Regions from separate parts of the Parashewanella tropica genome, predicted to be linked through region 1. Evidence: predicted binding sites of a transcription regulator. Region 1 holds the regulator's gene; the other holds the start of a gene.
The links. Region 1 encodes sigma-54, which starts transcription at its own class of promoters, with help from an activator protein. Its sites were predicted from a motif close to GTTGGCACGNNNNTNGNNT; they were not measured.

Region 1 (16,415 bases):
TGATTACTTTTGAATAATCGTTATTGCTATTACAATGATTTTGTTTGCTACAGTAATCGTGAACTCGACGATATTGAATATAGGATTGCTAAAATTATATCTAAGTTCCGTGAATTATCCTTTATTTATGACATTTTTGTTCACTTGAATACATAAAGGGAGGCTTTCAATTTGTTGCAATTCCAGCGAAAATGTTATTCAAGGATTAGGTTGGGTAGAATAGAAAACAATGGCGAATAAAACTCAGCTCCAACAATGGGGCAGCAAAGTAGTCGATATCGAAAAGGCTGCCTTAGATAGCTTATATCATTATGTAAATTCGGATGAGTTTGCTCAGGCGTGTGAAGTTATGCTGAGTTGCACCGGAAAGGTGATCGTTATGGGGATGGGAAAATCCGGCCACATAGGCAATAAAATTGCCGCAACCTTGGCCAGTACCGGAACGCCTGCGGTGTTTGTTCATCCAGGAGAAGCCAGTCATGGCGATCTTGGTGTGCTATCGGCGAACGATATTGTCATTGCGATTTCAAACTCTGGTGAGTCCTCAGAAATTCTAACCTTATTTCCAGTGATCAAACGCATGGGCTTGCCGATTATCTCCATTACCGGTGTGCCTAAATCTAATATGGCAAAACTGGCACAAATACACCTTTGTATTCAGGTGCCTGAAGAAGCGTGTCCATTAGGGTTAGCGCCGACATCGAGTACGACTGCTACCTTAGTTATGGGGGATGCAATCGCCGTTGCTTTACTGCAAGCCAAAGGCTTTACCAAAGACGACTTTGCCTTGTCACATCCAGGTGGCAGTTTAGGTCGTAAACTGTTGCTTAAAGTCAGTGATGTCATGCATAAGGGTGAGCAATTGCCTTTGGTTAGCCCCAATATGAAAATCACCGAGGCTTTATATGTCATCTCTAACAAAGGCTTAGGGATGGCTGCAATCATCGATCAAGAGTCTAAACTCTTAGGTGTATTTACCGATGGTGATTTACGTCGCGTGATTGATGCTGAAGTGGATTTAAGACAAACCCCTATTTCTGAGGTCATGACGCCTAACTGTATTACAACAAGCAAAAATGTTTTGGCAGCAGAAGCACTTAAGTTAATGGATGAGAAAAACATTAATGGACTGATAGTAGTGGATGACGCACAATGTCCTATTGGAGCATTAAATATGCTTGATATGGTCAAATCTGGAGTAATTTAACTGTGACTATGATGCCAACCTTATACGGTGACGTAACTCAAACCGTGTGGAATAAAGCACAACAAATTAAGCTGATCATTTTTGATGTTGATGGGGTGTTTTCTGATGGTCGCATTTACTTGAGTAATAGCGGTGAAGAGTTAAAAGCGTTCCATACGCGTGATGGTTTCGGAGTGCGGTCACTACTGAATGCTGGTTTTCACCTAGCCGTGATCACGGGTCGTAAATCACAACTGCTTGAAAATAGAATGACAGCACTCGGCGTTGAGCATATCTATCAAGGTATTGATGACAAGTTGGTACCTTTTAATGAATTGCTGAGTAAATTTGAACTGGAACCCCAACAGGTGGCTTATATCGGTGACGATATGGTTGACCTACCTGTAATGAAGCAGGTTGGGTTATCGGTGTCAGTGGCCGATGGTCATCCTTATGTTAAACAACAGGTCGACATGGTGACCTCGATAAATGGCGGTCATGGTGCCGTTCGCGAATTGGCCGATTTAATTTTAGAATCACAAGGATTGTTTGAATCGGCTCAAGGAATGAGTGTATGAACCGAGTGACCCTTGCCATCATATTGTTTTTCAGTACCGCATTAGTACTGTATTGGCAGGTGCAGCAAAAACAAGGTGAAAAAGTTGCGCTAGGTCCTCAAATTGAGCGACCTGATTACATGGCGACCGAGCTTAACAGTATTTCCTACGATAAGCAGGGACGGTTAAGCAGTCAAGTAACAGCAAAACACATGGAACATTACGCGACAAGAGATACGACATTATTTACAGAGCCTGTATATTTACTTTACGGTGATTCGAATGAGAGTCCTTGGCGCATCTCGGCTAAAGAAGGCCGCTTAAAAAAAGATGACACTCAAAAAGCTTATTTAGATTGGAATGTGAAGTTAGAAGCGGTTGGGAAAAAAGAGCCCCTTCAAAGTGTCAGTACTCGCTATGTTGAGTTGGATTTAGACAAAAAAATCATGACCACGGATGCGATGGTTTACATTAAAGGCAATGGATTTAACAGCCAAGGTAAAGGGCTATATGCCGACTTAAACCGTGAGACGGTACGCTTAAACGATCAGGTAACAGGAACCTATGAAGCGAATAAATAATATACTGCTGGTGGCATTTTGCTCGGTAATGACGTTCTCTACCGTAGCCAAGCAGGATGATTTGAAGCAAGATTTAAGTATTAGTGCGAAAAGCCAAACCGGCGATTTAAAAAACAATAAATTGTCGTATTTTGGTAACGTCAAAATTATCCAAGGCAGTATTAAAATTCATGCCGACGAACTGAGTGCCGTTAATGATGAAAAAAATGGCCACAAAGTGTTTATCGCCAAAGGTAAGCCGGCAACGTTTTCGCAAATATTAGATACGGGTGAATTGGGCACAGCCAGTGCCGTAAGTATTCGTTACGACAATATCAGTGGTGATTTAGTCCTTAAAGGCGGTGCTGAGTTAGATATCGGTGGCAGTAAAATGAAGGCGGAAACGATCCGCTACAATATTGCTAACCAACACGTTACCGCAGCGAGCTCTGGTAAAGGCAGCGACCGAGTACAGACCATTATTCCTGCTGAAAATTATCAAAATGCGCGTAAAAAAGACAAAAAGTCTGCGCCATCATCGAACACACCAGCTGAGAAGAAGCAATGACTCAGAAAACTCTGACAGCAAAACATCTTGCAAAAAGCTATAAATCTAGACAAGTGGTGAAGGATGTCAGTTTATCCGTAAAAACAGGGCAAATCGTCGGTTTACTGGGCCCAAATGGTGCGGGTAAAACCACCACCTTTTATATGGTGGTAGGATTGGTAAAAAGTGATAAAGGTGAGATCTTTATCGATAGCGATGATCTCACGCTTGATCCTATGCATATGCGCGCTCGGAAGGGGATTGGTTATCTTCCGCAAGAAGCCAGTATTTTCCGTAAGCTCTCGGTTTACGATAACATCATGGCCGTATTGCAAATGCGGGCATCGCTCAATCAACGCCAACGGGAAGAGCAACTAGAGCACTTACTTGAAGAATTTCATATCACCCATATTCGTGACAGCCTTGGCATGGCATTATCGGGTGGTGAACGTCGCCGAGTCGAAATTGCCCGCGCGTTGGCAGCGAATCCGCAATTTATTTTGCTGGATGAGCCATTTGCCGGGGTTGACCCTATCTCTGTCATTGATATTAAAAAGATCATTGAGCAGCTCAGAGACCGTGGTTTAGGTGTATTGATCACAGACCACAATGTCCGAGAAACACTGGATGTCTGTGAACATGCCTATATTGTGAGCCACGGCAGTTTGATTGCCGAAGGTACGCCAGAGGAAATCCTCGATGATAAGCATGTACGTGAAGTGTACTTAGGAGAGCAATTCACGTTATAGTGATGATTATTTGGGAACCCTTATAGGGAGTCCTGCTATGCGCCAACAAGAACAATAAGAAGGACAAGCGGTAACTATGAAAGCGTCACTCCAGCTTAAGTTAGGACAACAGCTCACCATGACGCCCCAGCTGCAACAAGCCATACGCTTGCTACAGCTTTCATCATTAGAGCTACATCAAGAAGTTCAGCAGGCTCTTGAATCTAATCCTTTGTTGGAATTAGAAGAAGAGTTAGCCTCGGCTAATGCTGAGTCCGTAACAGCATCTGAGGCTGAGCAAGATATAGTCATAAAGCAAGATGATAATGCGGACATTGCTGAGCCAGTAACGCCTGATACCGCTGAGACTTTAACCCAAGAAAAGCTCACTGAAGAGCTGCCCATGGATACGACTTGGGATGAAACCTTTACCGCTATGCCTACCTCGGGTAGTGGTGCTTTACCGGCTGACGATCTTCCGTTTCAAGGTGAAACCAGTGATGGACTATACGAGCATCTTGAATGGCAAAAAAATCTTACTCCGTTTTCTAGTACTGATTATGGTATTGCGACCGCCATTATTGAGGCCATTGATGAACGAGGGTATTTGACTCAATCGCTTGAAGATATTTTAGAAGCAATGGGCGACCCTGAGATTGAAATGGATGAAGTGGAAGCGGTATTAAAGCGAGTACAACATTTTGATCCCATTGGTGTTGCGGCTCGAGATGTACCAGAATGCTTATTATTACAATTGTCTCAGTTTGATGAGGCAACGCCGTATTTAGCCGAAGCCAAACACATTATTAAAGATCATATTGACTTGATTGCCGTTCGTGACTTTCGATCTTTGTTGAAAAAAACTAAGCTTAGAGAACCACAGTTAAAAGCAGCGATGAGTTTGATCCAAAGTTTAGACCCAAGACCGGGTTTAAACATTGGCCGTAAAGAAGATGAGTATGTTATTCCTGATGTATCCGTGATGAAAAAGAATGGGCGTTGGCAAGTGGAGTTAAATCCCGATGCGATGCCGAAAATCGGACTCAATCAGCAATACGCAGCATTAGCGAAAACCAGTCGTAGCAGTAGTGATACCCAATTTGTTCGTGGTCATCTTCAAGATGCTAAGTGGTTTATTAAAAGTTTAGAAAGTCGCAACGATACCTTATTAAAAGTGTGCAATTGTATCGTCAAAAATCAGGTCAACTTTTTTGAGCATGGCCCAGAAGCCATGAAAGCCATGATTTTGAATGATGTGGCCGAAGAAATCGAGATGCATGAATCGACCATTTCACGAGTGACGACACAAAAATACATGCACACGCCGAGAGGGATTTTTGAACTGAAGTACTTTTTCTCTAGCCATGTGGGTACTGACGATGGCGGAGAATGTTCTTCCACAGCAATTCGTGCTCTTATTAAAAAGCTAGTAGCTGAAGAAAATCAGAAGAAGCCACTCAGTGATAATAAAATAGCGCAATTACTTGGAGAACAAGGGATCAAAGTAGCAAGACGTACCATCGCCAAGTATCGAGAGGCAATGATGATCCCACCATCAAATCAGCGCAAAAGTTTATGATCACATAAACGTCAGCTAACAACGACAGGAGGCAATGGATATGCAAATCCGGATCAATGGTCAACAAAATGGTCAGCAGTTGGATGTTACTGAATCACTAAAAGAATACGTCAGCGGTAAAATGGCAAAACTTGAACGTCATTTCGAACAGATCAATAATGTGCGCGTCGTGCTAAATGTTCGAAAATCGAATCAAACCGCTGAAGCCAGTTTGATATTAAATGGCAAAGAAGCCTATGCCAAATCACAACATGATGATATGTATACTGCCATTGATTTGTTAATGGCAAAGCTCGATCGTCAAGTGATCAAACATAAAGAGAAGTTGATAAAACATTAACGATGGAATTAAACATCATTTTAAAGCCAGAATGCACAACCTGTGCGACGCCTGGCAGTAAGAAGAAAGTACTGGAAATGATCAGTGACTTGGTTGCTTCTCAGTATCCAGAGCTTTCTTCTCAAGAAATCTTTGAGAGCCTCCTCGCCCGTGAAAAAATGGGCAGTACGGGCATTGGAAATGGTATTGCGATCCCACATGGTCGATTAGACAACATCGATACTCCGATTGCAGTATTGATCAAATGTGAGCAGCCCATCGCCTTTGAAGCCATCGATAAGCAACCTGTGGATATCTTGTTTGCGCTATTGGTTCCTTCTGATCAGTGTCAAGAGCATCTTAGTACCTTATCAGCAATGGCTGAAAAACTCAGCGATAAGCAAACTCTCAAACAGTTACGTCGTATTAATGACGAGCAAGAACTTTATCAGGTGATTACTGGATGAAATTAGTCATTGTTTCGGGTCGAAGTGGGTCGGGTAAATCGGTAGCACTTAAAGTACTTGAGGATCTAGGCTATTACTGTGTTGATAATCTACCGATGAGTTTGTTAGGTGGATTAATTGAAGAGCTAAAACCGACTCAAGAGCTGGTAGCGATCAGTGTCGATGTCCGTAATCTACCTGAACAAGACAAAGTATTTGAGCAACAACTGAAAAGTTTCATTGATATTGAGATCCTCAGTTTCTTTATCAGTTCTAATGATGAGGTTTTACTTAAACGATATACCGAAACAAGACGATTGCATCCGCTGGCCTATCAATGCAAAAACTTACCCGAAGCGATTCGTATTGAAGGTGAGCTATTGTCAGGCATGTCTAAGATGATGGATCACTTTATAGATACTTCAGAAACCAATGCTTATCAGCTCAGTGATAAAATCCGAGAGGTTTTGCTTGGTAGAGTCGAGCAAGAGCTGGTGATCAATGTGGAGTCTTTCGGTTTCAAACACGGTCGTCCTAATGATGCTGACTTTATGTTTGACGTTCGATTTCTTCCGAATCCTCATTGGGAAGAAGCCCTTAGACCATTCACTGGGCTTGATAAACCTGTTCAAGATTTTTTGAATGCTCAACCTGAAGTGAATAAGTTTATCTGGCAAATTGCCAATTTGATTGATACTTGGCTACCTCAACTTGAACGGAATAATCGTAGCTATCTGACCATTGCGATTGGCTGTACAGGTGGGCAACACCGTTCTGTGTTTGTGGCTGAGCAGCTTGGTGAGCATTTGAATAAAAATAATCGTAATGTCGAGGTTCGTCATAAGGAACTGGTGAATGCCGACGCTTGAAAAAGAAGTTCTGATTTGCAATAAGCTGGGCTTACATGCAAGAGCAGCCACTAAACTAGCCGTATTAGCCTCAGAATTTGATGCCGAAGTGACGCTCAAGCAAGGTGATAAATCGGCATCAGCTTCAAGTGTTTTGGGATTGTTGATGCTGGAATCTGGCATGGGAAAAACCATTAAAGTTATTGCTACAGGAAAAGATGCTAAAGCGGCTTTAAATGCCGTTTGTCAGCTGATTGATGATAAGTTTGAAGAGGCTTGTTGAACTAGAACCTCATTAAAAGGATGATAGATGAAAGGATTTATCGCGTTACTTTTGATTAGCTTGTTGGCGGCTTGTTCTAGTCATTCAAAGCCTGAGTTTAATACTCCTCTTGCATCCAATGTAAAAGTGCCTCAAAACTACGATTATCAGCTGGATGTCAGTTCTACAATCATTGATGTTTCTTCAGCTAAACCTTTAACTAATCTAGGTAAATTTACTTTTACTGAGCCCTATTATCATAATTGCCTAGTGCTAAAGCCAATTAGAAAACCTAAATACCAATTTATCTATGCCGGAAAGCTCAGTGGCCATTCTATCTTTTCACCCTATGCAGAATACACTGATAGTCATTATTACCAAGTGGTTTTTTTAGATAAATAGTTCTGTCAAAAATATCCTTTCTATTCATCTTGATTAAGACTAAGTTCAGAACTGACGGGTTACTGTCTAGTTAATTGAAATCAACTGTCACACTGTCATGGCATCAATCAAGACATTGCTGTTGGATCTCGGTGGTGTATTGCTCAATTTGGATTATCAGGCTACTGAGCAAGCCTTTGCCAAACTAGGCTTTCGTTCCTTTACTGATTACTATCACCAAAATGCACAACAGCCTTTCTTTGACCGCTTGGAAGCAGGTAAAGAAACCCCAGAGGCTTTTAGAAGCAAGATCCGTGAGCTTTCAGGCCTAGCCTTAAGCAATGATGAAATTGATAGCGCTTGGAATGCAATGTTGTTTGATTTACCCGAATCTCGAATTGAATTGCTATTAAAGTTAAAACCTCATTATCAATTAATCCTGTTTTCAAATACTAATGCCATTCATTATGAGGCTCTGCAATTAATCTTACATCAGCAGTATCAACAAGACATTCTGCAGCAGGTATTCGACCGAGTTTTTTACTCTCATTTACTAGGCTTACGAAAGCCACAGCCAGAAGCATTTAAGAAAGTATTAGCTTCAGCCAATGCCAATCCAGAAACTACATTATTTATCGATGACACCCAAAGACACATCGAAGGTGCGCGCCACTGTAAAATTCAGGCTCGATTGCTACAAAACCATGAAGATGTAGAAGAGATATTAACTCCGTTTTTAAAACCCTAATCAAAATAATTTATTTAGACACCCATAATTATTTGCATTAATTTAAATCCTCGCCTAGGCTTAAAAAATAACCGTTCCAGACAAGGAGAGTCGTGGATGCCTGCCCCTCGAAAAAGTTTAGTTAGCCTGCAAGATACGCCGTATTATCACTGTATCTCTCGTTGCGTGCGTCGTGCTTTCTTATGTGGACTCGACCAGCTCACGGGTAAAAGTTATGAGCATCGGCGAGGCTGGGTAGAACAACGCTTACTGCATCTGGCTGAAATTTTTGCCATTGATATCTGTGCTTATGCGGTGATGTCGAATCATTTGCATGTCGTATTGCACGTAGATTTAGATAAAGCAAAGCGTTGGTCAGATCTTGAAGTGATAGAGCAGTGGCATCGGCTGCATAAAGGAACACCTTTAACGCAGGCGTTCATTCAAGGCGACTCACTCTCAAAGGCTAAAAAGCAAGAGCTAACTAAACAAATCATTGAATACCGAAGTCGTCTTTGCGACATCAGCTGGTTTATGCGGGCATTAAATGAGCCTATAGCTCGGATGGCGAATAAGGAAGATGAATGTAAAGGACGTTTTTGGGAAGGTCGATTTAAATCTCAAGCTTTATTAGATGAAACAGCACTTCTGGCTTGTATGGCTTATGTAGATCTGAACCCGATCCGAGCCAAAATTTCAGACACCCCTATAGATTCCACATTCACGAGTATCCAGCGTCGTATTCAAGCTAAATTAAAAGGCGTACAGCCGAAAGAGTTGATGAAGTTTAACCATCAAGATGTGAATGAGCATGAAAAATGTTTACCACTTGGGATGCGGGATTACATCAAGCTTGTCGAAGAAACGGCATTCAGCCTAGTTCATCATAATAGTGAGCGATTGGTGAAGAGTGAACGTATTTTGATGGGCTTGAATTTACCTTGCGAAAATTGGCTAAGGTTGTGTTCTCGATTTAGCAAGATGTTTAAAGGACCTGCCGGAAACCTAATGGCATTAACCGAGTATTGCCAACGCTTAGACAGAAGACGACGACAAGGGGCGGCTAACAGTGCGAAATGGCTAACTCCGAATAAAGATGAAACTGGCTAACGTGTCTAGTAGCCCTGTATATAACAGGGCTTAGAAAACATAATCTTAACGTTGTGCGCTAATGAATGTTTAACTCAAAGTGGTAATGATTATGGTAGTAAATAGCGAAGTTGCTGAATATCGCTCAGTTCAATATGAGGTAAGGTGGTTATTGGCGACTGCCTTTCGGTTTGGCCATAACCTGGATTTAACCATGCCGCTTGGCAGCCGAAGTTTTTGGCTCCAACCACATCGGCATGAGGGTTATCACCTACATGAAGGATGTGCTCTGGAGCCAACTGCAGACGCTCGCAAGCTAGCGAAAACATATCTGGTGCCGGTTTCATTCTTAAGCCATTTCCAGAATGTAAAATGAATTGGAAATAGTCTGCAATACCAATGGCCTTGGGATCGACATTGCCATTGGAAATGCCAATCAGTGGATAGTGTTGGCTCAAGGCGTTAAGCAATTCAAGGCTGGTTTGAGGAACAGTAAAATTGCTGCGATGGAATAAAAAATGTTCCATGCCTAGCTTTGCCAACTGTTGAGTCTGCTGCTCAGATATTCCTTGTTGCTTAAGAACAAACTTCAATGTTTGCTCTCGACTCTGCCAAGTATCATGAGATAGTTCTGGAGATAGCTCTAGCACTTGTTGTTTTTGACTGAGCCAAAAGTCTGATTGCCATTGATGTGTCGCTGGCGCAATTTGTTGCATACACTTCAGAAATTGTAGTTCAGCCTTTTTGATGATCGGACGGTTGTCATATAGGGTGTCGTCAAGATCGAAGCTAATGACTTGGATTTGGCGAAGACCAAGATAACTGCGCATTATTTTTCCTTTCTTTTTGCTCTTGGATGAGCACCGTCGTAAACCTTAGCTAAATGCTGAAAGTCTAAGCTGGTGTAGATTTGTGTTGTGGATAAATCGGCATGTCCCAACAGTTCTTGTACGGCTCTAAGATCAGCGCTCGCTTCTAGCATGTGCGTGGCAAATGAATGGCGTAATTTGTGAGGGTGAACTTTACTTGATAGCCCTTGTTGCTGTGCCCATTTATTGAGTCGTGTCTGAATACTACGGTGAGATAAACGCTTGCCTTTTTGGGTAACAAAAACTGCAGAATCTAATGTATTAATCGTACTTCGAATGTCTAGCCAATCTTGTAATGCATCTACCGCTTTGGAGCCAACGGGTAACATTCGCATCTTCCCACCTTTACCCATTACAGTGACTTGTTTTAGTTGATCACTAAAATCACTTGTATTCAATGCTGCAAGTTCGGCTAAGCGAAGTCCACTTGAGTAAAACAACTCCATGATCGCTTTGTCACGAACAGCCAACGGATCATCTGGGTTGATATCAACAAGGTGTTGAATGCTATCAACATCAAGATTTTTGGGTAATGGTTTATTTTGTTTAGGTGCGCGAAGTAACACGCTCGGGTCAGTATTGATCTTTCCTTCTCGCAACAAAAATTGGTACAGCTGTTTTATGGATGACAAACTAAGGGCAATACTTCTTGGACTCAATCCTTGTCGATGGAGCTTAGCCAGCAATGATTGTAAATCATCAGGGCTGAGAGCTTGCCAGTGTTGTTCTTCCGTTTGTAATGCTTTAAAACGAGTTAATTCACGTAAGTAATTTCGACAGGTGTAGGGAGACAATCGTCTTTCTGAGCGCAAGTAGCGCTCGAAGTCTTGTTCTATTTTAGTATTGTCTGGCTGCGCCATTATTTGAAACTGCTGAGTTTAAGAGTAATGATAGTTTTCAGTTGCTCGAGGAACAAAGTATCCATTTCCGGTTGAAAATGGGCACCGTTAGGGCTGGCAATGGCAAAAATTACTTTATCACAGCCGTTTTCTGGTGTGAGTTGAGAAAGCGCTACTGAGCCGACTTCCTTCCCAAACAGCTTTTTAGACTCTTGTTGAGTCAGTCGACCTAAGTAATAGCCTGAATGCATGCGCTTGTTCCATAATTGCATCATTTCAGTGTCGACGTCTTGAACCGCGATTAAGCGCACATTTGAAAAGTTAAATTCACTTTTTAATGCATCGGAGAGCGTGTGTTTAAGATCGTCAAACTGAGTACAAGCAAATAAATCTAATACTAATTGGGAGTTGAAACGAAAGATGCGTTCATTATTGGTTGCTGCACTCATCAACGCCGTAATTTCTTCTTCCAGTTGAACGACTCGCTGGCGCAATGACTCTTGCTGACGCTCAACAATCGAGACCGTGCCACGTTGTTGATGCGGTAGCCTTAATGTATGTAATAAATTGGGATAGCGATTAAAAAAATCCGGATTATCAGAGAGGTATTCGTAGACTAACTGTTCGTCCAGCTCAGCACAAACTTTTTCCTTGGGCGTTAAAGCATTACTCATAACTGAATGTTTCCATCATAAACATGTTGCGCTGGGCCGGTCATCCACAATGGTTTTCCTTCACCATCCCATGCGATTTTTAAACGACCGCCGGGTAAATCTACTCGAACGACGTGTTTCAATTTATTTTGCCGTTGTCCAATGGCAACAGCAGCACATGCTCCACTTCCACAAGCTAATGTTTCTTGGGCTCCACGTTCATAGACTCTGAGCTTAATATGATCAGGGCTAATGATCTGCATAAAGCCGACATTAACGCCTTTAGGGAAGCGTTCATGCTTTGAAAGTATAGCGCCAATTTCATCAACGGGCGCAGTTTCTATATCGTCAACTTCAATCACACAATGAGGGTTTCCCATAGAGACAGCACCGCACAAAAACGTTTGCTCTTGAGCTTGCAATAAGTAGATATTTTCGGTTTGCTTGGCTTTAAATGGAATGCGCTGTGGATCGAAAATCGGTACCCCCATATTCACGGTAACTTGGCCGTCTCGTTCAAGACGAAGTGTCATTTTGCCATTGGAAGTGCTGACTTTGACTTTATGCTTTTGCGTTAGCCCTTTATTTTTTACAAAACGGGCAAAGCAGCGTGCACCGTTACCGCATTGCTCCACTTCGCTGCCATCGGCATTGAAAATACGGTAATGAAAATCAAGATCTGGGTCGTATGGCGGTTCTACTAATAACAATTGATCAAAGCCAACACCAAAATTCCGATCAGAAAGGCGTTTGATCTGCTCGGGTGAAAAGAAGACGTTTTGGGTGATGGCATCAATCACCATAAAGTCATTTCCCAAACCGTGCATTTTAGTAAAGTTGATCACATTCGCCTTTCTTTTATCGTTCATAATGCTGTTGTTGTTTCCATTGCTGTAGTGAGTCAAAAAGGTAGAGCTTGATTACGGCAGTAACTGCTCACCTTGCCAAAGCTGCGGTAGGGTTTCACGTTGGCGGATCACATGGCTTTGATCGCCGTCAACGATCACTTCGATCGCTTTAGGGCGAGAGTTATAGTTGGAAGCCATAGTAAACCCGTAAGCCCCACAACTGCGCACAGCAAGGTAATCATTGGCTTTGGTGACAAGTGAACGATTCTTACCCAAAAAGTCGCCGGTTTCACACACTGGTCCAACAATGTCGTATTCTTGAGCCTCTCCAGACTGTTTTATCACAGGAATGATCTGATGATAGGCTTGATACAGCGATGGTCGTAATAAGTCATTCATAGCGCCATCGACAATGGCAAAACGCTTATCTTCATTGTGTTTGAGGTACAGTACTTGAGTGACAAAAATCCCTGCATTCGCAGCAATAGCACGTCCCGGCTCCATAATGAGCTTTAATGGGCGTCCTTCCAATTTTTTTACTACAGCCGCTGCGTATTCATTCGGATGTGGCGGCACATCATCATCATAAGGAACGCCTAAACCACCACCAATATCAAGGTGCTTGATATCAAAACCTTCGGCATTAAGGGTATCAATGAGTACCAACATGCGATCCATGGCATCGAGGAAAGGTTGGATTTCTGTAAGCTGAGAGCCAATGTGGCAATCTGCACCAATCACATTTACGTGAGGTAATGACTGAGCTAGGCGGAACGTGGCCAAGGCATCGTTCATTGCAATGCCAAACTTATTCTCTTTCATACCTGTCGAAATATACGGGTGAGTTCCGGCATCGATATCAGGATTAATGCGTAATGAAACAGGGGCAACTTTGCCGCAACGTTCAGCGACTAAGTTTAGGGTTTCTAATTCCGCAATGGATTCGACGTTAAAGCAATGGATCCCAAGTTCAAGGGCTTCTTGCATCTCTTGTTGAGTTTTGCCAATGCCTGAAAACACCACTTTAGCGGGATCACCTCCGGCTTCAATTACGCGGGCTAGCTCACCGCCAGATACAATATCAAAACCACTGCCCAGTCTTGCCATTAGGTTTAATATGGCTAAGTTTGAATTGGCTTTAACGGCATAGCAAATAAGATGAGGATGATCAGCAATCGCAGTTTTAAATGCTTTAAAATGGCGTTCAAAGGTGGCGCGAGAATAAAGGTACATAGGCGTACCATGTTGTAGAGCTAACGCATGAACATCACATTGTTCAGCCCACAGTCGCTCGCCTTGATAAGTGAAATGATCCATAACTAACTTCCTTTTAGTAACTCATTAATTGGTAATGGACGGGGCTGACTGTGCTTGGTCAACATCAGTTTGTTGCTGAGCTGATGCTTTATTGGTCTCTGGAGTTGGGGTTTGATATAAAGGACCTTTCTGCCCGCAACCACTAAGGCAAAGGCAAGCTAACAACATCAACATCATTGGTTTCATGCGTCTATTACTCTGAGTTTTATACATTTAGAGTTATAATCGCATCCAATGACTAAAAAGCAAAGGGTTCAAGCATGAAAATGACAGATACTGAATATCACCATAAGGTTGATGAGGTATTTCATACCATTGAAAACGCCGTTGAGGCCATGATCGATGAGCAAGATGCCGATATTGATATTGATGCCAGTGGAGGGGTTCTTGAACTAGCCTTTGAAGATGGCTCCAAGATCGTTATCAATAAACAAGAGCCATTGCATGAAATTTGGTTGGCGACGCGCTTTGGAGGTTATCACTTTGGGTTTGATGGCGAAAAGTGGTATGACACTCGTAATCAGTGTGAATTTATTTCTCATCTGGAAGATTCAATTACCAAACAAAGCGGACTGGTGATCAAATTTAGTTAGAGTTAATGAATGATTTTTTTGATTTAAAAATCATTCAGTGCTTCTTCAGCTGATATGCCAAATGGCACGACTTCTAAGTTTCCTTCCGTGCGTTGAAGTAAGAAAAATTGCGGCAAATTAAAATGGCCGCGATTTTCTGTGATTTCACTAAATGCAAAATGGCGACTGATGGTGCTGATCAGTTGCTCAATCGGTTGCTGACGTTGGATAAAATGCTGAATCTCGTTGAACTCATCCATCACAAACACTTCAATATCTTCTCCTGTCTGCCTTAAAAAGTATTGGATGGTATCCATGGCGGCATGATCCAATATGATTGAAGGAGCACAAGCATGTGGGTCTTCACATACTTCTGGACGGGGCAATTCGGTTAATTTATCGCAACTGATGCGTTGATAAAAAGATTTAGGGTCTTGTAGATCTTGGCAAACGGCGCTGTGTCGGTTGATAAAAATCCCAAAACGTTTTTCACCTATATGGATTGGCTGTAATAAAGTACAAGAGTCGGTGGCTCTATGAGTTAACCTCAATGCCTGTCTGGTTAGCTTTTCTATTTGCTGGCTGAGCTGACGAGCGAGACGTCTAGAAGCACTGAATATTTCAATGCCTAGTCCTTGGCTAGCTCGGCTTAATCCCGGTGCCATAAAGGTCAGAGCATCAAGCATTGCAGTATTTCCTTTAAAGCTTCGATAATGCCATTCGCCCCAGCTGTTTACCGATAAAATATCAATACTGCCGAGCATGTTGAGCTTTTTTCGGCCCAAAGAAAAGATGTTGGCATTGAGTACATCTACCATCATTTCTTGCCCTTGCCAGTCATGAGTGGGATCAGACGAAAGGTTAATGAGCAAAATTAACTGACGATAATACCAAGGCTGACATAAATCGTGTTTACTGACGCTGTTGGGTGGTGGAGCGCTTTTTAAAAGACTGAGGATCTGCTTATTAATGGCTTCAATTTTTTTAGACCGTTGCCAAGTATCTAGCGATAAATACCATTTGGTTTTTGGTGATGAAATCTTATTGAAACACACCCACATCAACAAACCTGATAATGCCGTAGCTTGGTATATTGGTGTTTGTCCAATGAAATCTGAGCCTTGTAACGCACCACGATATAAGTAATACAAACCGTCACGATTGGAGTGAAGCACGGTTAATTCATCTTCGGTGATGACAGCGGCAGATACGCGGTTGAGCTTACTGATTTGATGATCATTGTTATGAAAAAATGTGCGTAATTTTCGAGTAAGCACATTCAACTCATCCATTTTTAAACTTTCATCCAGCCCTTGTTTTGAAGCAAAAGCCAATAAGGTTTGATAGCTAGAAAGCAGTAGATCGTATAACTGGCTGTTAAATTGTTGTATTTGTCCACAGTGCCAATGTTCACGCTCGTCTAGTGTTTGTAGTAGGGTCTCAGACCATTGCCATTGCTTGACCAGCTGCTGCATTTTTTCAGCTCGCCAATCGTTTTCATGATCTTCACGAGTGAGCTTTAATCCGCACTTTAAATAAAAACAGCGTCGCAATGCTTCTAATCGCTTAGCATCGTTGAGCTTAAGTAAATAATCTTCAATGTAATAATAAAGCACCAGATAGGGATCGTTTTCCTGAGAAAAATCACCATCTAATATCTTTTGCCATATTTTATCGGTCACCAAAAGAGAATTCGGATAGTCACTGGCATAGGCTTCAAGCAGCAGTACTTTGAGTAACGCTTTATGAGGTTTCTCGATCCCTTTATAAAGGTGCCACAAAGAAGCGCCAAAATATTCACTGGCATCGAGATTACGAACATCACCTAAATGCAGTAATTCAGGAAGTTCTTTGACGTGAGGCCACCAAGCAACAGGTCGTCCAGCAAGGCAAATTTGTGAGCGATAAAACTCTTCTAATAATAACCAGTGCTGTGCGCTACCACTGTGTTCTCGACCTAGAGTTTGATGATGACTTTCAGCTTGTTCGACACAAAATTGCTGTGGATGAACCAGATAAAAATTCACTTCTAAATCGAAACTGGCGAACCATTGAGTCAACTTATCGAGTTTTTGTCTTAGTAATGTT
Region 2 (16,415 bases), 1.5 Mb from region 1:
TAAAAGCTCGTATTTGACGGCAGTGGCAGAACTTGAGAATGAATTAATTGAGATTTTGGATGTAGAAAAAATCCTCGATGAAATATCCCCTGTTAAAACGAGTTTGAGTAATGAAGTTGAAACACAATTAGGTAAAGAGAGTAATGAAGACTTTCAAATACTGGTTGTGGATGATTCATCTGTGGCACGCAAACAAGTTGTTCGTGCGTTGAGTGCCTTAAACTTGAATATTCAGACCGCCAATAATGGCCAGCAAGCTTTAGATTTTTTAAAGGGCTTAGCTCAAGATTGCACTAATGTTTCGGCACGGTTGCCATTGATCATTTCAGATATTGAAATGCCGGAAATGGATGGGTATACGCTAACGGCTGAAATTAGGGATGATCCTAAGCTAAGCAACATAAAAGTCGTGCTTCATACTTCACTTAGTGGCGTATTTAATCAGGCAATGGTCGAAAAAGTCGGGGCTGATGACTTTATCGCTAAGTTTAATCCTGATGATTTAGCGTCTACTGTAAACAATCATTTAAACCTTTAGGTGATTATTTTTTACAATAAATTGGAACAACTTTATATCTCATCGGACGAGAGCAGACGCTGTTTAATAAAGCAATAATCAGCGGTTGTGAATGCTAAGATAGCATCGCTGTAAGAATAAAAACTAGATCGACTTTCGTGGGAAGAATAGAGTGCCGCAAAACCAATTATCGCAAGACGAATACAAAAGATTTACCACTTTTTTAGAGCAACACAGTGGTATTGTTTTAGGTGACAGTAAGCAGTATTTAGTGCGTAGTCGCCTATCTCCTTTGGTGGCACTATATAAACTTAATGATATAACAGAGGTAGCTCAAAAAGCGATTGATGGCAGTATGCGTCAATTAAGGTTGGATGTTATTGATGCTATGACCACCAATGAAACTTTGTGGTTTAGAGACTCTTACCCATTTGAACTGCTAACAAAAACCGTCTTTCCAGAGTATGCTGAACAAAATCGCCCACTAAAAATATGGTCGGCTGCTTGTTCATCGGGTCAAGAGCCATATTCGATAGCGATGACTGCGCTAGAATATCAGCAAAAGAATCCCTTAGCTTTCAAACGCGGGATTTCAATATTAGGGACAGATCTTTCTCCTTCAATGCTCGAAAAAAGCAGTATGGGTGAATATGACGCATTAGCCTTAGCTCGTGGTTTATCTGAAAGCCGCAAACGTCAGTTTTTTGAAAGTAATGACCAATCAGGTATGCGAGTAAAAGCTGATGTTCGTGATTTAGTCAGCTTTCGAAATCATAACCTGTTAGAAAGTTATAGTTTATTAGGTAAATTTGATGTCATTTTTTGTCGTAATGTGTTGATCTATTTTTCGCCTGCGGCAAAGTCTAAAATCTTGCGGCAATTCGCTGCCGCCTTAAATCCTAATGGTGTACTGTTTTTAGGCGCATCTGAGTCTATCACTGGGCTGTGTGATGATTTTGAAATGATCCGTTGTAGCCCTGGAATTTTTTACCGCAAGAAGTCTTAACTACCCTTTTCTTTTTTTGGCATAGCAATTGCTTTTTAGCTGTTAATTACAGTTAAAAGGCAATTTTATGGCGCTCAGTTTTGATAAAGCTCTCGGCATACATCAACACACGTTAGGCATACGCGCTAAACGTGCTGAGGTATTGTCGAGTAATATCGCAAATGCAGATACCCCAAACTATAAAGCCCAAGATGTTGATTTTTCGCAGGCATTAAAACAAGCCTCGTCTAAACAACGTGGCGTTGGGCTTGGGGCAACACATCAAAACCACTTTTCTCTTCAAAGCAGTTTGCAATCTCAAACCAAATATCGTGTGCCTGATCAACCGGATACGGGAGATGGTAACACTGTCGATATGCAGCAAGAGCAAGCGGCATTCATGGAAAACGCCTTGGAATATCAAATGTCTTTGGGCTTTCTCGAAAGCAAATTTATGGGACTAAAAAAGGCAATTAGAGGCGAATAATCATGAGCTTATTCAATATTTTTGAGGTGTCAGGCTCTGGCATGTCAGCGCAATCGGTACGCCTGAATACGACAGCAAGTAACATTGCCAATGCGGATGCGGTTTCAAGTAGTGTTGATGAAACCTATCGTGCAAGACATCCAGTGTTTGCGGCTGAAATGACAAAGGCATCCGCTTCTCAAGCTCAAAATCAGCCCTCGTCTATGAAAGTGGCGGTAAAGGGTATTGTCGAAAGCGACAAGCCTCTCATTAAAGAGTTCTCTCCAGATCACCCCATGGCAGACACTGATGGCTTCATTTATAAGCCGAATGTGAACGTGATGGAAGAGATGGCTGACATGATTTCAGCGTCGAGAACTTATCAAATGAACACACAAGTTGCAGATGTGGCAAAGAACTTGCTTCAACAAACACTACGCATGGGGAAATAGCTCTGTGATTGAAAGGAGTGAGGTATGAGTTCTGTAGGCCAAACAACAGGTAACCCGTTTTTAGATTCAATACAGCTAAAGGGAAAACCTGAGACTCCGCCGTCGAATAATAATCAGCAACTGACACAACAAGATTTTTTCAAGCTGCTGAGTCAGCAATTGTCGCATCAAGATCCGTTCAAGCCAGTTGAGAACGACAAGATGATTGCACAGATGTCGTCATTTGCCACGGTAGATGGGATCACCAAGCTTAATGCTGAAATTACCAACATGAACAAGACCATGACATCTAGTCAGGCGCTTCAGGCTTCAAGCCTTGTTGGTCGAAAAGTGTTGGTTCCATCGAATGAAGGCTATTTGGCTCCTGGTGCTAATGAAATGAAAGGCGTTGTAAGCGCTGTTAAACCGATTAAAGAAATTCTTGTTCGTGTTGAAGATGAAAAAGGCCAGCTTGTTAAAACCTTCAAAGTAGATGGCAGCGCTGGTGGCAACATCGACGTGAAGTGGGATGGCAAAGACAAAGACGGCAACACTATGCCATCTGGCAAATACAAATTTAAAGCTACGGGCTCTGTTGACGGTAAGTCACAAGAATTGCCTACATCGACTTTTGCTCACGTGACCAGTGTTTCTTTGGGGAATGCCCAAACCGGTGCGGTATTAAATCTTAAAGGCGTTGGTGGCATTAAGCTTGCTGACGTTCTAGCCGTATCAGAAAGCTAAGTCGCAAATCGTAAGCGCTTTATTGGAAAAAAATTCGGCGAGGAGCTCGCCAGTACATTATTGATGCAGAACAGGGGAACTTTATGTCGTTCAACATCGCTTTAAGTGGCATAGAAGCCGCACAGAAAGACTTAAACACCACTGCAAATAACATTGCAAATGCAAATACTATTGGTTTTAAAGAGTCTCGTGCTGAATTTGCAGATGTATATGCCAACAGTATTTTCTCTAACAGTAAAACCAATGTTGGTGGTGGTGTAACTACAACTCAAGTTGCACAACAGTTTCATCAAGGTAGTTTGCAGTTTACAAAAAACTCATTAGATATGGCCATTAGCGGTGGTGGTTTCTTTGCAACATCCAGCGACCCTAATTCGAATGATTTAACGTATACACGTGCCGGAGCATTTAAGCGCAGTAAAGATGGTTTTATCGTCGATTCGGCAGGTAACTATTTGCGTACTTTTCCAGTAGATAAAGATGGTAACTCTACCTCTGTTAGCTTAACAACGACCAGACCCGTCAAAATTCCAGATACTGCAGGTAGTCCAGTAAAAACCGAAAATATCGGTATGAGAATGAATCTAAATGCGGGACAAAAGCCAAAAGATCCGGCTAATTTTGACCCTAAGGATTCGGATACCTTTAATAACTCAACCGCAGTAACTTTTTATGATTCACTCGGTGAGCCGCACGTGTTAACTACTTATTATGTTAAGCCACCAAATGCGTCACATGATAATGAAAGTAACTGGGTTGCGTTTTATGCGGTAGACGGTAAGCGATTAGATGTTGATACGCCAAATGCTCAAACATATCGCACTGATACCAATGGTGACGGTACTCCAGATGGTACGGCTAGCGCGACAAATGCAGGCGGATGGAAAGGCTCTGTTATTAAGTTTGATAACACGGGTAAATATACGGGCAGTAATCCGGCAAATATTAAGACGGTGAACTTAGGCTCGTTACCAGATTTCCCTCCAGGGGCGGATGGTAGTCAAGTGTTAAACTTGAAATTCAATAATCCAACGCAATTTGCGGCACCATTTGAAACGACTCAATTAACTCAAGATGGTACAACGGTTGGACGCTTGACCAATGTTCAGGTTGGTGCTGACGGTTTAATCAATGCCAGTTATAGTAATGGTAAGACGGTTCCACTAGCACGAATTGCGTTAGCAAGGTTCCCTAACGAGCAAGGTATGAGCCAAGTAGGTAATACTTCATGGCGTGCAAGTTTAGAGTCAGGTAAAGCGCTGGCGGGTGAACCAAACAGTGGTACTTTTGGTAGCATTCGTTCATCGGCTCTTGAGCAGTCAAACGTAGACTTAACCACTGAAATGGTGGACTTGATTTCGGCGCAGCGTAACTTCCAAGCCAACTCGCGTACGTTAGAAGTAAACAACACGCTACAGCAAACCATTCTTCAAATTCGTTAATACTTCCGGATAGAGCTTAATCTAATGGTTAGGCTCTTTAATTAACAGATAAGCTCACACGTAATATTCAGAAGAATTTCTGTTATAAGCCGCCAGACTTTGAAATTGCTCTGCGGTCACGGGTATATACCTATCTTCTATAGGGGGATGGGACTCTGTTGTGGAGATAGCTAAATATTCCTTAAACTGTTTTTTCAAACCCCTCGAATATTTATTTACAAGTAATCGTTCTTTGGGCTCAGAAGAACTACAACAACTTAGCAATCCTGAACGTTTAGGTGGGGTTTCTACTCGAACTTGATGAAAATCATATTGATGCTCATCGACTTTAGTGAATCGAAAAACATAAGAATAAGTTAGATTATTGACGAACCCAACTTCTACAACATCAGCTGTTGTTTCAGGAGCTCCTTGCTTAATTTGTTCAAGTTGTAGGGCGGACAATGGGAACTGACTCCCATTCCATTCTGGGGCAGGGTTAATTTCTATCGTTCTATACATATATTTCTGCTTCAGTTTGTCTTAATAGCATCATGTCTTATGTGTTGAATAAACAGTAAATATTTTTTTGCTATTACATATTGTTTTTGCGGTTGTTACTTTATATGTGGGCAATAGTGTCATTACTTCGCTATTTTCTCAGCCCCAAGAATTATATCTTTTACGTGCGTTTTTGAAGGTATCGCATAAGGCATAACTTTTAAAATCGTTTGTATAAAGAGGTAGAGATACGCCACAAGGTCGTTTTTGGTGGGATATCAACCACTGTGATTGATCTTTCGATGATTTGATTTTGAACACGTCACCATTATGAAATTTTATGATGACGGTTTGTTGGCTTTTCGATGCTAATTTAAAGGCATTATCTAAAGCGTTAAATTGTTGTTTTGATGGCAGCCCATAAGTTCTAGAAAGGAAATACCAGTCAAGAGAAAAATTAAGTTGAACGGTTTTTGTACACATATAAAGCCTGTTTAGCTGCCTGCATTTTCATAGTTTTCTTTCCATATATTTTTGAATTATTTCGGGGGTACCTATTTCACCCTTTATTGTGCCATTGTCTCTGTGCCTTAATGTATAAATTGAACTTAAGTTTCTAGACATAGCAGTGGGTTTTTCAACAGTATGCTGCCGTGATAAACAACATCTAGGTTTACACAGCTGGACGAAAACTAAAGAGTGCGCTTCACTCTTGCGAGCTAGAAACATTTTATTATCAGAAAATATAATTACCGCTTCGGTAACATCATTTTGAAACGTCTGATTTACGCCTTGAACAAATTTTTTATGTTCATTGATTTGGTGAGATGAAAATTGCTTTGCTTTTTTATCCCAATCAAGACTAAAGTTAAACGAACATTGAGCTGGTAACATTATTATTGACCATTATATTTTTTTTCATAATCCTTTGTTTCATTTAGCTTTTCAAATACAAAAAAGTACTTTCTTATAATCTTCCTCTTTTTCATCTTGAAGCACCAATATTCAAATTGGCACGTTCAATGCTTTATCCAGTCAAATGTTGAATTTTTGACGGATAGGCAATTGGACAAACTTCTCTATATCGCCACCAGTGGCGCTAAGCAAAATATGGCTGAATTGGCAGTACGAGCCAATAACCTTGCTAATGCCAACACTGACGGTTTTAAAGCTGATATGGCGCAAGCTCGCTCAATGCAAGCCTTTGGTGAAGGTTTGCCAACACGCGTGTTTGCGATGACTGAATTGCCAAGCAGTAATTTCCAAGCCGGAGCTTTGCGTACTACAGGCAGAGACTTAGACATAGCCATCAATGGTGATGGTTGGGTTGCTGTTCAAGGCAAAGATGGTCAAGAAGCTTATACCCGTTCAGGCAGCTTAAGTTTTGACGCAACGGGTTTATTACAAAACGATCGAGGTAACCCAATTATGGGGGAGAACGGTCCGATTGTACTGCCAATACCTATCCAGAAAATCGAAATATCTCAAGACGGTACCATTTCAGTTCGCCCACAAGGTGCACCAGCTGAAGTGATTGAAGTTGTCGACCGAATCAAGTTGGTCAATCCCAATAATCAAGATCTTACACGCGGTGAAGACGGTTTATTTCGTCAAATCAATGGCCAAATTGCGCCAGCAGATCCTGATGTAAAAGTAGAAAGTGGTGCTATCGAAAGCAGTAACGTCAGCCCTGTAGAAGAGATGGTGGCTCTGATTGATATTCAGCGTCAATTCGAAATGCAGGTGAAATTGATGAAAACCGCAGAAGAAAACGATCGAGCCTCAGCACAGATGGTTCGTATTTAGGGAATCTATAAGAATATAAAGGTGAATTATGCATCCTGCATTATGGATAAGTAAAACTGGCTTAGATGCCCAGAAAACCGATATTTCGGTGATTTCGAACAATATTGCAAACGCGAGTACGGTTGGTTTTAAAAAGAGCCGTGCCGTATTTGAAGATTTGCTCTATCAGAATGTGAATCAAGCTGGTGGCATTAGTGCCGCTAATACCAAGTTGCCAAACGGTTTAAATGTTGGCGCAGGTACTAAAGTCGTTGCCACTCAAAAGTTATTCTCTCAAGGCAATATGGTAACGACGGATAACTCATTAGATTTGATGATTGAAGGCCCTGGCTTTTTTGAGGTGCAAATGCCTGACGGCAGTATTTCGTACACGCGTAGTGGCCAATTCAGTAGAGATGACCAAGGACAAATCGTAACTTCAGGCTCAGGCTTTGTGGTTCAACCTGCAATCACTATTCCGCAAGACGCTAAGAGCATTACGGTCTCAGCTGAAGGTGAAGTGTCGGTCAAGGTTCCGGGTGCAGCTGAAAACCAAGTGATCGGTCAATTCACCATGTCTGACTTTATCAATCCATCAGGTTTAGAGCCTATGGGACAAAATTTATACCTTGAAACTGGTGCAAGTGGGGCGCCAATTCAAGGCGTTGCAGCTTTAAATGGCATGGGCGCTATTCGTCAAGGTGCACTAGAAACTTCAAACGTTAACGTTACCGAAGAGTTGGTCAACCTTATTGAAAGTCAACGTATCTACGAAATGAACTCCAAGGTGATTTCGTCAGTAGATCAAATGTTGTCTTACGTTAACCAGAATCTTTAGGAGTAGATAATGTTGCGTTTATTAGTGGTGGCTAGTGCATTAATGCTGACAGCCTGTGCTTCGACAACAAAGAAGCCGATTCCTGATGATCCCTATTATGCACCTGTGGTGCCTCAGGCTGCACCAACCCACAATGAACCAACAGGCTCTATTTTCCTCGATAGCCAAGCTGCGAATTTATATACCGACAAACGAGCACATCGAATCGGTGACATCATTACCGTTAAACTTACTGAATCTACTCAAGCTCGTAAAAGTGCGACTAATGGCATCAAAAAAGGCAATGCCTTCAAGATTGATCCATTTAGATTAGGCGGGCAAACCGCAACCATTAATGGCAACCCAATTGACTTAAATTATAAGGATAAATTTGATTTAAGCCGTGAAGCGGATGCCGACCAAAGCAATAGCTTATCCGGCAATATTTCAGCACACGTCATGGAAGTGCTGGCTAATGGCAATCTCGTTATTCGAGGTGAGAAGTGGATCACCATCAACAACGGTGAAGAGTTTATTCGAGTGACTGGCGTAATTCGCTCCGAAGATATTATGCCTGATAACACCATCGAATCCCCCAAAATTGCGAATGCCCGTATTCAATACAGTGGTACTGGTACCTTTGCTGAATCTCAAAAAGCAGGGTGGTTATCTAAATTTTTCCTCGGTGATTGGTGGCCTTTTTAGGAGTTAAGTCATGAAAGCAAAAATTATTTTCGGCTTATTGCTTGCTGTCATTTCCACAAGCAGCTTTGCTCAGCGCATTAAAGATATCGCTAATATTCAAGGTATTCGTGACAACCAATTAGTTGGCTATGGCTTAGTGGTGGGCCTACCGGGTACGGGTGAGCGAAATCGCTATACCGAACAAACCTTTAAAACCATGTTGAAAAATTTTGGTGTCAATTTACCAAATGGTGTTCGTCCAAAAATCAAAAATTCAGCGGTTGTTGCGCTTAGCGCCACAATGCCTCCATTTATTAAAACTGGTCAAACAATGGATGTGACGGTTTCAAGCATTGGTGAAGCTAAAAGCTTGCGAGGAGGGACTTTACTGCAAAGCTTCCTTAAAGGGATTGATGGAAAAATCTATGCCATTGCACAAGGTAATTTGATTGTGAGTGGGTTTAGTGCCGAAGGTCGTGATGGTTCTAAAGTCATTCAAAACACACCCACAGTCGGGCGCATTCCTAGTGGGGCAATAGTCGAGCGTGAGGTGATTTCACCTTTCACTCATGGTGACTACTTAACTTTTAATTTATTACGCCCTGATTTTTCATCGGCTAAACGAGTCGCAGATACCATTAATGATTTACTGGGTGGCGGTATAGCGCAGCCATTAGATGCGACTTCAATTCGTGTCAGTGCCCCACGTGATCCTTCTCAGCGTGTATCTTATTTAGCGACCATTGAAAATCTACAAGTCGATTTAGCGACTGAATCAGCAAAGGTCATTGTTAACTCTCGTACAGGTACCATTGTTGTTGGTCAGCAGGTGCGCTTGAAGCCCGCAGCCATTACCCACGGTGGGTTAACCGTCAGTATTAAAGAATCGTTGCAGGTGTCTCAGCCTAACAAATTGTCACTAGGGCAAACCGTTGTGACGCCTGATTCTGATATCGATGTCAATGAAAAGAACAAGCGCATGTTTTCCTTTAAGCCTGGAACCTCGTTGGATGAATTGGTTCGTGCAGTTAATTTAGTTGGTGCAGCGCCATCTGACGTATTAGCTATTTTAGAAGCCCTAAAGTTAGCAGGCGCCTTACAAGGCGAGTTGATCATTATTTAAGACGGACTGGGCAAATGGACAAGTTTTCAAACGCATCAAACATGTTGGAACTCGGAGGCTTAGATAGACTTCGTTCTCGTGTTCAAAACAATGACAAAGACGCCATCAAAGAAGTTGCCAAGCAATTTGAAGGTATCTTTGTTCAAATGCTGATGAAAAGCATGCGTGATGCAAACGAAGTGTTTAAATCAGACAGTCCATTCAACACTCAATACACGGCATTTTATGAACAAATGCGCGATCAGCAAATGGCCAATGATATCTCAGATAAAGGCGTATTAGGGCTTGCTGACTTAATGGTGCAGCAACTATCACCAGAAACCAGCAACATAAGACCTGCATCGACACTTCGCACTGATAGCTTACCTACTACTGTGTTGAACAGTAAAACTGTTACCCCTAAAGCTGAAAAATTGGATGAAATAGTTAGCGGCAAAGTGTTGCCGTCTCAGTCTTTTGATACGCCAGATGACTTTGTTAAACAGCTTTATCCTCATGCCAAACAAGCCGCAGATAAATTAGGAACAACACCTGAAGTATTACTCGCTCAATCCGCTTTAGAAACGGGGTGGGGTAAAAAAATGGTGCGTCAATCGGATGGTTCTGTGAGTAATAACCTGTTCAATATTAAAGCCGATCAAAGATGGAATGGTGATAAAGCCAGAGTTTCAACCCTTGAATTTGAAGGTGGTGTGGCGAATCGCCAGCAGGCTGACTTTAGAGTTTATGACTCAATCAAAGACAGTTTTGATGACTTTGTGAATTTCCTTTCAAGTAATCCGCGTTACCAACAAGCGTTGGATGTCGCCAAAGATCCCGAAAAATTCATAACTGGCATACAAAATGCTGGTTACGCAACAGATCCCAATTACGCCAAGAAAGTGTTAGCAGTTATGAAAGGCATTGCTGCTCAGTAACTTCTTTTTTGAGTAGAACTTTCGACAAGTTTACTCAGGCGCTAGGAACAAAAAACAATAAATTGGAACAGCTGTTATGTCTAATGATTTAATGAATATTGCTCGCAATGGTGTGCTGACGTCACAGTCACAACTAAGTGTAACCAGTAACAATATTGCCAACGTAAATACAGATGGCTATAACAGGCAAGTTGCCACTCAATCTACCTTAGATGCTCGAAAAATAGGAAATCACTTTTTCGGTGCAGGTGCTTATGTTTCCGATGTAAAACGCATTTATAACGAATTTGCTACTCGTGAGCTTCGCATTGGAGCGACAGGCTTATCAGAGGCGCAAACTCGACTTTCTAAAATGAATGAGATGGATCAGCTTTACTCAAAAATCGGTAAAGGTGTGCCTGATAGCTTAAATGATCTGCAAAACAACATTAACCGCTTGGGTGATACGCCCGATGATCTAGGTATTCGCGGCAGCATCATCTCTTCAGCAAAGCATCTGGCTAAAACCATTAATCAAATGGAAAGCCATTTGAATAGCCAGTTTAAAAACACCAATGGTCAGATAGATGCTTCTCTAAAGCGAATTAATGCGTTAACCAAAGAGCTTGGCAACATCAATCAAGAATTGATGGAAGGAAATACTAAAAATAGCCAACTGCTAGACAAACAAGACAGCCTGTTAAAAGAGCTCAGCGAATACGCCAACATCAATGTTATTCCGCTCGAGGGCGGCGGTAAAAGTGTCATGCTGGGTGGCTCGGTCGCTTTGGTTTCAGGTGCTAAAGCCATGCAGTTAGAAAGTAAAGCTGGCGATCCATTTCCAAATGAAACGCGTTTAGTAGTGAAGTCTGGTGATAATGAAACCTTAGTTTCGTCAAAAAATTTAGGTGGTCAACTGGGTGGCTTATTCGAATTCAGGCAAGACACGCTTATCTCAGCCAAAAATGAACTAGGCCAATTTGCCCTAGGGATTGCCGATGCTTTTAATCAAGCACAAGCCAAAGGCATTGACTTAAATGGTCAAGTTGGCAAGCCGATTTTTCAAGACATTAATGATCCTGCTATGGCAAATGGCCGTGCTGGAAAATTTAAAAGCAACACTGGAACCGCAAGCCTTTCCGTCAATATTGATGATGTCACCAAATTGACAGGCGCAGAGTATGAACTGAGCTTTGACGGTACTGATTATACGTTAACGGATAAAGCAACGGGTAAATCACAAAACTTAACCCTAGATACTTCAACAACACCAAACCAACTAACAGGTGGTGATGGTTTTAGTATTCAAATCAAATCTGGGGCGTTTGCTAACAAAGACAAGTTTACCATTCGTCCAACTTCTGGTGCGGCAAGCGGCATTGAAGTGGCAATGAAAGATCCAAAAGAAATTGCCGCCGCTAAAGCCAAAATTACTGAGCCAGACAGCAACTCAGGTAATACCAAAGTCAAGCTTACGGCAATCAACGACCGCAGTGCGGCCAACTTCCCGAAAGACGGTAAGCCCCTTACTTTTGAAATTAATACCAGCACAACACCAAAAACCTTCACGGTATTTGATAAAGACGGCAATCGCATTGGTGCAGCAAACCAGACGTTTACTGGCAATAAAATCAGTGCTCATGGTATCGAATTTGAAGTGAATTCTACCTCAGGTGCAACCGATAAATTCACCTTCGATTTATCAGTAAACAAAGGTGATAACCGTAATGCCGTTGAAATGGCTAAGTTGTCTACCGATTTTAAAATGAACAATGGCTCAACTTCGCTTATTGACGTTTTTGAAAATACCAAACAAGACATAGGTAGCCAAACCAGTTCTGCACAAATTCAACTCAACAGTGCTACCGAAGTGTTTAAGCAAGCTGAAAACCGAGTACTAAGTGAATCAGGCGTCAACCTAGATGAAGAAGCGGCAAATCTAATGCGCTTTCAAAAATCCTATCAAGCGTCAGCTCGTGTAATGACAGTGGCCAATCAAGTATTCGATAGCTTGATGAGTGCGATGAGATAGGGAGCAAGGAAATTAATTATGAGAATATCAACAGCCCAATTTCATCAGCAAAATCTAGGCAACATTCTTCAGCGTCAATCGAATACCAGTAAGATCATGGAGCAGATTGCAACAGGTAAGCGTGTCAATACAGCAGGCGATGATCCTGTCGCTTCAGTTGCCATTGATAACTTAAAGCAACAAAACAAGTTGACGGATCAATATCTAAAAAATATCGACTATGCCAAAAATCATTTAGCCCAAACCGAATCTCACCTTGGCAATGCTGAAAACATTGGTCGCAGCTTAAAAGATCAAATGTTGAGTGTTTTAAATGGTACTCATACCGACGCCGAGCGGCAGACCATTGCCAAAAAAATGCGCAGCGATTTAGAAGCTTTGCAGCAAGTTGCCAATAGCCGTGATGAGTCGGGAAATTATTTCTTCTCAGGTTTTAAAACCGATCAGCAACCATTTGAATTTTCAGGTAGCTCACCACGAAGCATTAGTTACAAAGGTGATGATGGAGTGCGCAACTCAGTAGTTGCCGAAGGTGTTGTGCTGGGTTCGAATGTTTCCGGCAGTCGTGCCTTTATGGATGGCAAAAATGCCTTAGGTGATTACAGCGCCAAATATTCGGCGAATCAAAGTGGCAAGTTTCAAATCTCAGAGGCAAAAATTGCCAATTCTTCGGCACATGTTGCCGCAAATTACAGCATTAACTTTGTTGATAACGGTTCAGGTGGCATAAATGTCGAAGTTAAAAACGGTAGCAACACTGTTTTAGCTGCAACACCATTCGATCCTAAAAACCCTATTAGCTTTAATGGCGTCGAAGTAAAGATAGATGGCACGCCTAAAGCGGGTGATAGCGTGGGGATAAGCCCACAAGCCAATACTAATATCTTTGATACGGTTGAGAAAACCATTGCGCTATTAGAAAAGGGAAATGTGCAATCTGAAGCAGGAAAAGCAGAACTGGCACAGCAATTGAATAACTTAAACCAAGGAATAAATCAAATCGGTTTAGCCAGAAGTGAGGCAGGTGTCAGTTTACAAAATAGCGAGAGCTACATAACAAGACATCAAGACACCAAGCTCGCAAATAAAGAAGCACTTTCAAAGCTAGAAGATTTGGATACCGCCAAAGCCATAACGGATTTAAATCGAGAACAGTTAGCACTGAAAGCTGCATCAAGTGTGTATACCAAAGTCAGTAACACTTCGTTATTTGATTTTATATAACAAGAAGTAATTAAAAACTTTTTCTGGCTAAACAACAAATTCAAAACACAAAGTAGCCGAGCGGTTGGCTTAGGCTGAATGTTAAGGGGAAAACAATGATTAGTGTAAATACTAACGTTACTTCAATGAAGGCCCAAGGGAACTTAGGTAAAGCCAACATGGGCGTTCAAACTTCTATGGAGCGTCTTGCATCTGGTATGCGTATTAACAGCGCAAAAGATGATGCGGCAGGTCTACAGGTTTCTAATCGTCTAACCAGTCAGATCAATGGTCTTGGTGTTGCAAAACGTAATGCTAACGATGGTATTTCGATTGCTCAAACCGCTGAAGGTGCGATGCAAGAGTCGACGAATATTTTGCAACGTATGCGTGACCTTTCTTTGCAATCAGCTAACGGCTCTAACTCAGCTAAAGACCGTGGAGCAATGCAAAAAGAGCTTTCAGCATTACAAGAAGAGTTGACCCGTATTTCAGATACCACAACCTTTGGTGGTCAAAAGCTACTTGATGGTTCATATGGTACACAGGCATTCCAAGTAGGTTCAGACGCTAACGAAACAATTTCTATTACTCTTTCCGATGTCGGGGCAGATAAGCTGGCTCAAGATGGAGAAAACATTACCGCGGGTGGTTTGACTGCAGCATCTGTTGCTGAATTAACGTCTGGTAGCAATGATGGTGGTGTTGCTGCATTTAATGATGGTAGCGCCTTTACGGTAAACATTGGTGATGCCAAAAACGTTGAAGAAGTGGCTAAAAAACTAAATGAAGCATTTGCTGGCCGCGCTAACACTAGAGAGATTTCAGCAAAAGTTAACGATGCAGGTGGTATTGAGTTTACTGGTTCTGTTGCAAATGGTGGCGCATTCGCTATTGATGGCGCCAACATGAAAAAAGATGACGGTTCCTCTGCTACGGTTACTGCCAACACTCACATTGTTGCAACGGCTTTGGGTGGTGCTAATAGCGCTAGCATCAACACCCTAGATATCTCAACAGCAAACGGTGCTCAAGCCGCGATTGGTAAAATTGACGCAGCTATTGAGCAAATCGATAACCAGCGTGCAGATCTAGGTGCGGCACAAAACCGTATGAGCCATACGATTAACAACCTTGGCAACATTGAAAATAACGTTTCTGATGCTCGTAGCCGTATTCAAGATGTTGACTTCGCTAAAGAAACGGCACAGCTGACTAAAGGACAGATTTTGTCTCGTACATCTTCAGCGATGTTAGCCCAAGCTAATCAATTACCACAAATTGCACAGTCGCTATTAGGTTAATAGCGACTCTTAAAAAATTAAAAAATAAGATCGGCCGGGCAGTTGGCTTTGGCTAAATTTTAAGGGGAAAAACATGATTAGTGTAAACACTAACGTTACTTCGATGAAAGCCCAAGGAAACTTAGGTAAAGCCAACATGGGCGTTCAAACTTCTATGGAGCGTCTTGCATCTGGTATGCGTATTAACAGCGCAAAAGATGATGCAGCAGGTCTACAGGTTTCTAACCGCCTAACCAGCCAAATCAATGGTCTTGGAGTAGCAAAGCGTAACGCTAACGATGGTATTTCGATTGCTCAAACCGCTGAAGGTGCGATGCAAGAATCCACGAATATTTTGCAACGTATGCGTGACTTATCTTTACAATCGGCAAACGGCTCTAATTCAGCTAAAGACCGTGGAGCAATGCAAAAAGAATTATCGGCACTTCAAGATGAGTTAACTCGTATTTCTGACACCACTACTTTTGGTGGTCAAAAGCTTCTTGATGGTTCATATGGAACGCAAGCCTTCCAAGTGGGTTCAGATGCTAACGAAACGATTTCAGTAACTCTAGAAGATGTGGGCGCAGATAAGTTGGCTCAGTCTCGTGCGGTTAACGCTGGTGCTATTAACAAGGCGGGAGTCGACTCCCTGTTTAATGGTGGCGATAGTGGTAAATTGGTTTTTACTTATGACTCAAATGGCGCTGCTGCTGGTGGTGATACAGACATTGAAGTTGACCTTAGTAAAGCTAAAGATGCAGGTGGTGTAGCGGAAGCAATTAATAAAACACTTTCTGATAAAGGCTACAATATCACTGCAAATGTTGAGACTGCACCTAATGGTGATAAATCCATTTCGTTTACTGGTGATTTCGAAAATGGTGTAGCAACGTTTGCGCTTGATGCGTCAAAATCTAGACAAGGCGACGGCACGACTGCTTTAGCGGGAGCTACAGTTACAGCCATTGGCTTTAATGGTGACAACTCTGCAAACGTAAGTACTCTTGATATTTCTACAGCTGGTGGCGCACAATCGGCACTTAAAACTATCGACAAAGCCATTGAACAAATTGACAACCGCCGTGCTCATTTAGGTGCAGTGCAAAACCGTATGAGTCACACGATTAATAACCTAGGTAATATTGAAAATAATGTTTCTGATGCTCGAAGCCGTATTCAGGATGTCGATTTTGCTAAAGAAACAGCGCAGCTGACGAAAGGGCAAATTTTGTCGAAAACGTCTTCGGCAATGTTGGCTCAAGCTAACCAGTTACCACAAATTGCGCAGTCGCTATTGGGGTAAGTAGCTTAACTTACTAGTACTTTCAAACGACGTGATAGCTTGTCTACCACGTCGTTTTTTATTAGTTGTCTATAGGCACAGAATACAATTGTGCTCACCTCCTAATTTTCAGATTAGATAATTACGCTCCCTTTTAAGACAAATTTCTTCTTACATAACAGAGCCGTTTTTCCAAATTGCGATTTATCTTAAAAACATTTTTTAAATTTTTCTAAAGTCCT

Region 2: flgF (flagellar basal-body rod protein FlgF) is a predicted target of sigma-54. The motif match lies at 6,075-6,093, and genes of this name have one in related genera.

Annotation. Positions count from the first base shown of each region.
Region 1 is NZ_CP037951.1:334,142-350,556, forward strand. It holds gene E2H97_RS01450 (KpsF/GutQ family sugar-phosphate isomerase) at 230-1,207, shown strand; gene kdsC (3-deoxy-manno-octulosonate-8-phosphatase KdsC) at 1,219-1,764, shown strand; gene lptC (LPS export ABC transporter periplasmic protein LptC) at 1,761-2,324, shown strand; gene lptA (lipopolysaccharide transport periplasmic protein LptA) at 2,308-2,871, shown strand; gene lptB (LPS export ABC transporter ATP-binding protein) at 2,868-3,599, shown strand; gene E2H97_RS01475 (RNA polymerase factor sigma-54) at 3,676-5,157, shown strand; gene hpf (ribosome hibernation-promoting factor, HPF/YfiA family) at 5,198-5,497, shown strand; gene ptsN (PTS IIA-like nitrogen regulatory protein PtsN) at 5,500-5,943, shown strand; gene rapZ (RNase adapter RapZ) at 5,940-6,791, shown strand; gene E2H97_RS01495 (HPr family phosphocarrier protein) at 6,778-7,053, shown strand; gene E2H97_RS01500 (hypothetical protein) at 7,081-7,434, shown strand; gene E2H97_RS01505 (HAD-IA family hydrolase) at 7,532-8,161, shown strand; gene E2H97_RS01510 (transposase) at 8,258-9,250, shown strand; gene E2H97_RS01515 (HAD-IA family hydrolase) at 9,340-10,059, opposite strand; gene xerC (tyrosine recombinase XerC) at 10,059-10,958, opposite strand; gene E2H97_RS01525 (DUF484 family protein) at 10,958-11,611, opposite strand; gene dapF (diaminopimelate epimerase) at 11,608-12,435, opposite strand; gene lysA (diaminopimelate decarboxylase) at 12,511-13,755, opposite strand; gene lptM (LPS translocon maturation chaperone LptM) at 13,780-13,941, opposite strand; gene cyaY (iron donor protein CyaY) at 14,016-14,348, shown strand; gene E2H97_RS01550 (class I adenylate cyclase) at 14,372-16,415, opposite strand, start outside.
Region 2 is NZ_CP037951.1:3,016,378-3,032,792, reverse strand. It holds gene E2H97_RS13305 (chemotaxis protein CheV) at 1-538, shown strand, start outside; gene E2H97_RS13300 (CheR family methyltransferase) at 690-1,523, shown strand; gene flgB (flagellar basal body rod protein FlgB) at 1,591-1,989, shown strand; gene flgC (flagellar basal body rod protein FlgC) at 1,992-2,420, shown strand; gene flgD (flagellar hook assembly protein FlgD) at 2,445-3,143, shown strand; gene flgE (flagellar hook protein FlgE) at 3,227-4,585, shown strand; gene E2H97_RS13275 (hypothetical protein) at 4,640-5,086, opposite strand; gene E2H97_RS13270 (hypothetical protein) at 5,225-5,548, opposite strand; gene E2H97_RS13265 (hypothetical protein) at 5,576-5,959, opposite strand; gene flgF (flagellar basal-body rod protein FlgF) at 6,131-6,871, shown strand; gene flgG (flagellar basal-body rod protein FlgG) at 6,900-7,688, shown strand; gene flgH (flagellar basal body L-ring protein FlgH) at 7,698-8,372, shown strand; gene E2H97_RS13245 (flagellar basal body P-ring protein FlgI) at 8,383-9,474, shown strand; gene flgJ (flagellar assembly peptidoglycan hydrolase FlgJ) at 9,489-10,391, shown strand; gene flgK (flagellar hook-associated protein FlgK) at 10,468-12,402, shown strand; gene flgL (flagellar hook-associated protein FlgL) at 12,421-13,626, shown strand; gene E2H97_RS13225 (flagellin) at 13,722-14,909, shown strand; gene E2H97_RS13220 (flagellin) at 14,983-16,194, shown strand.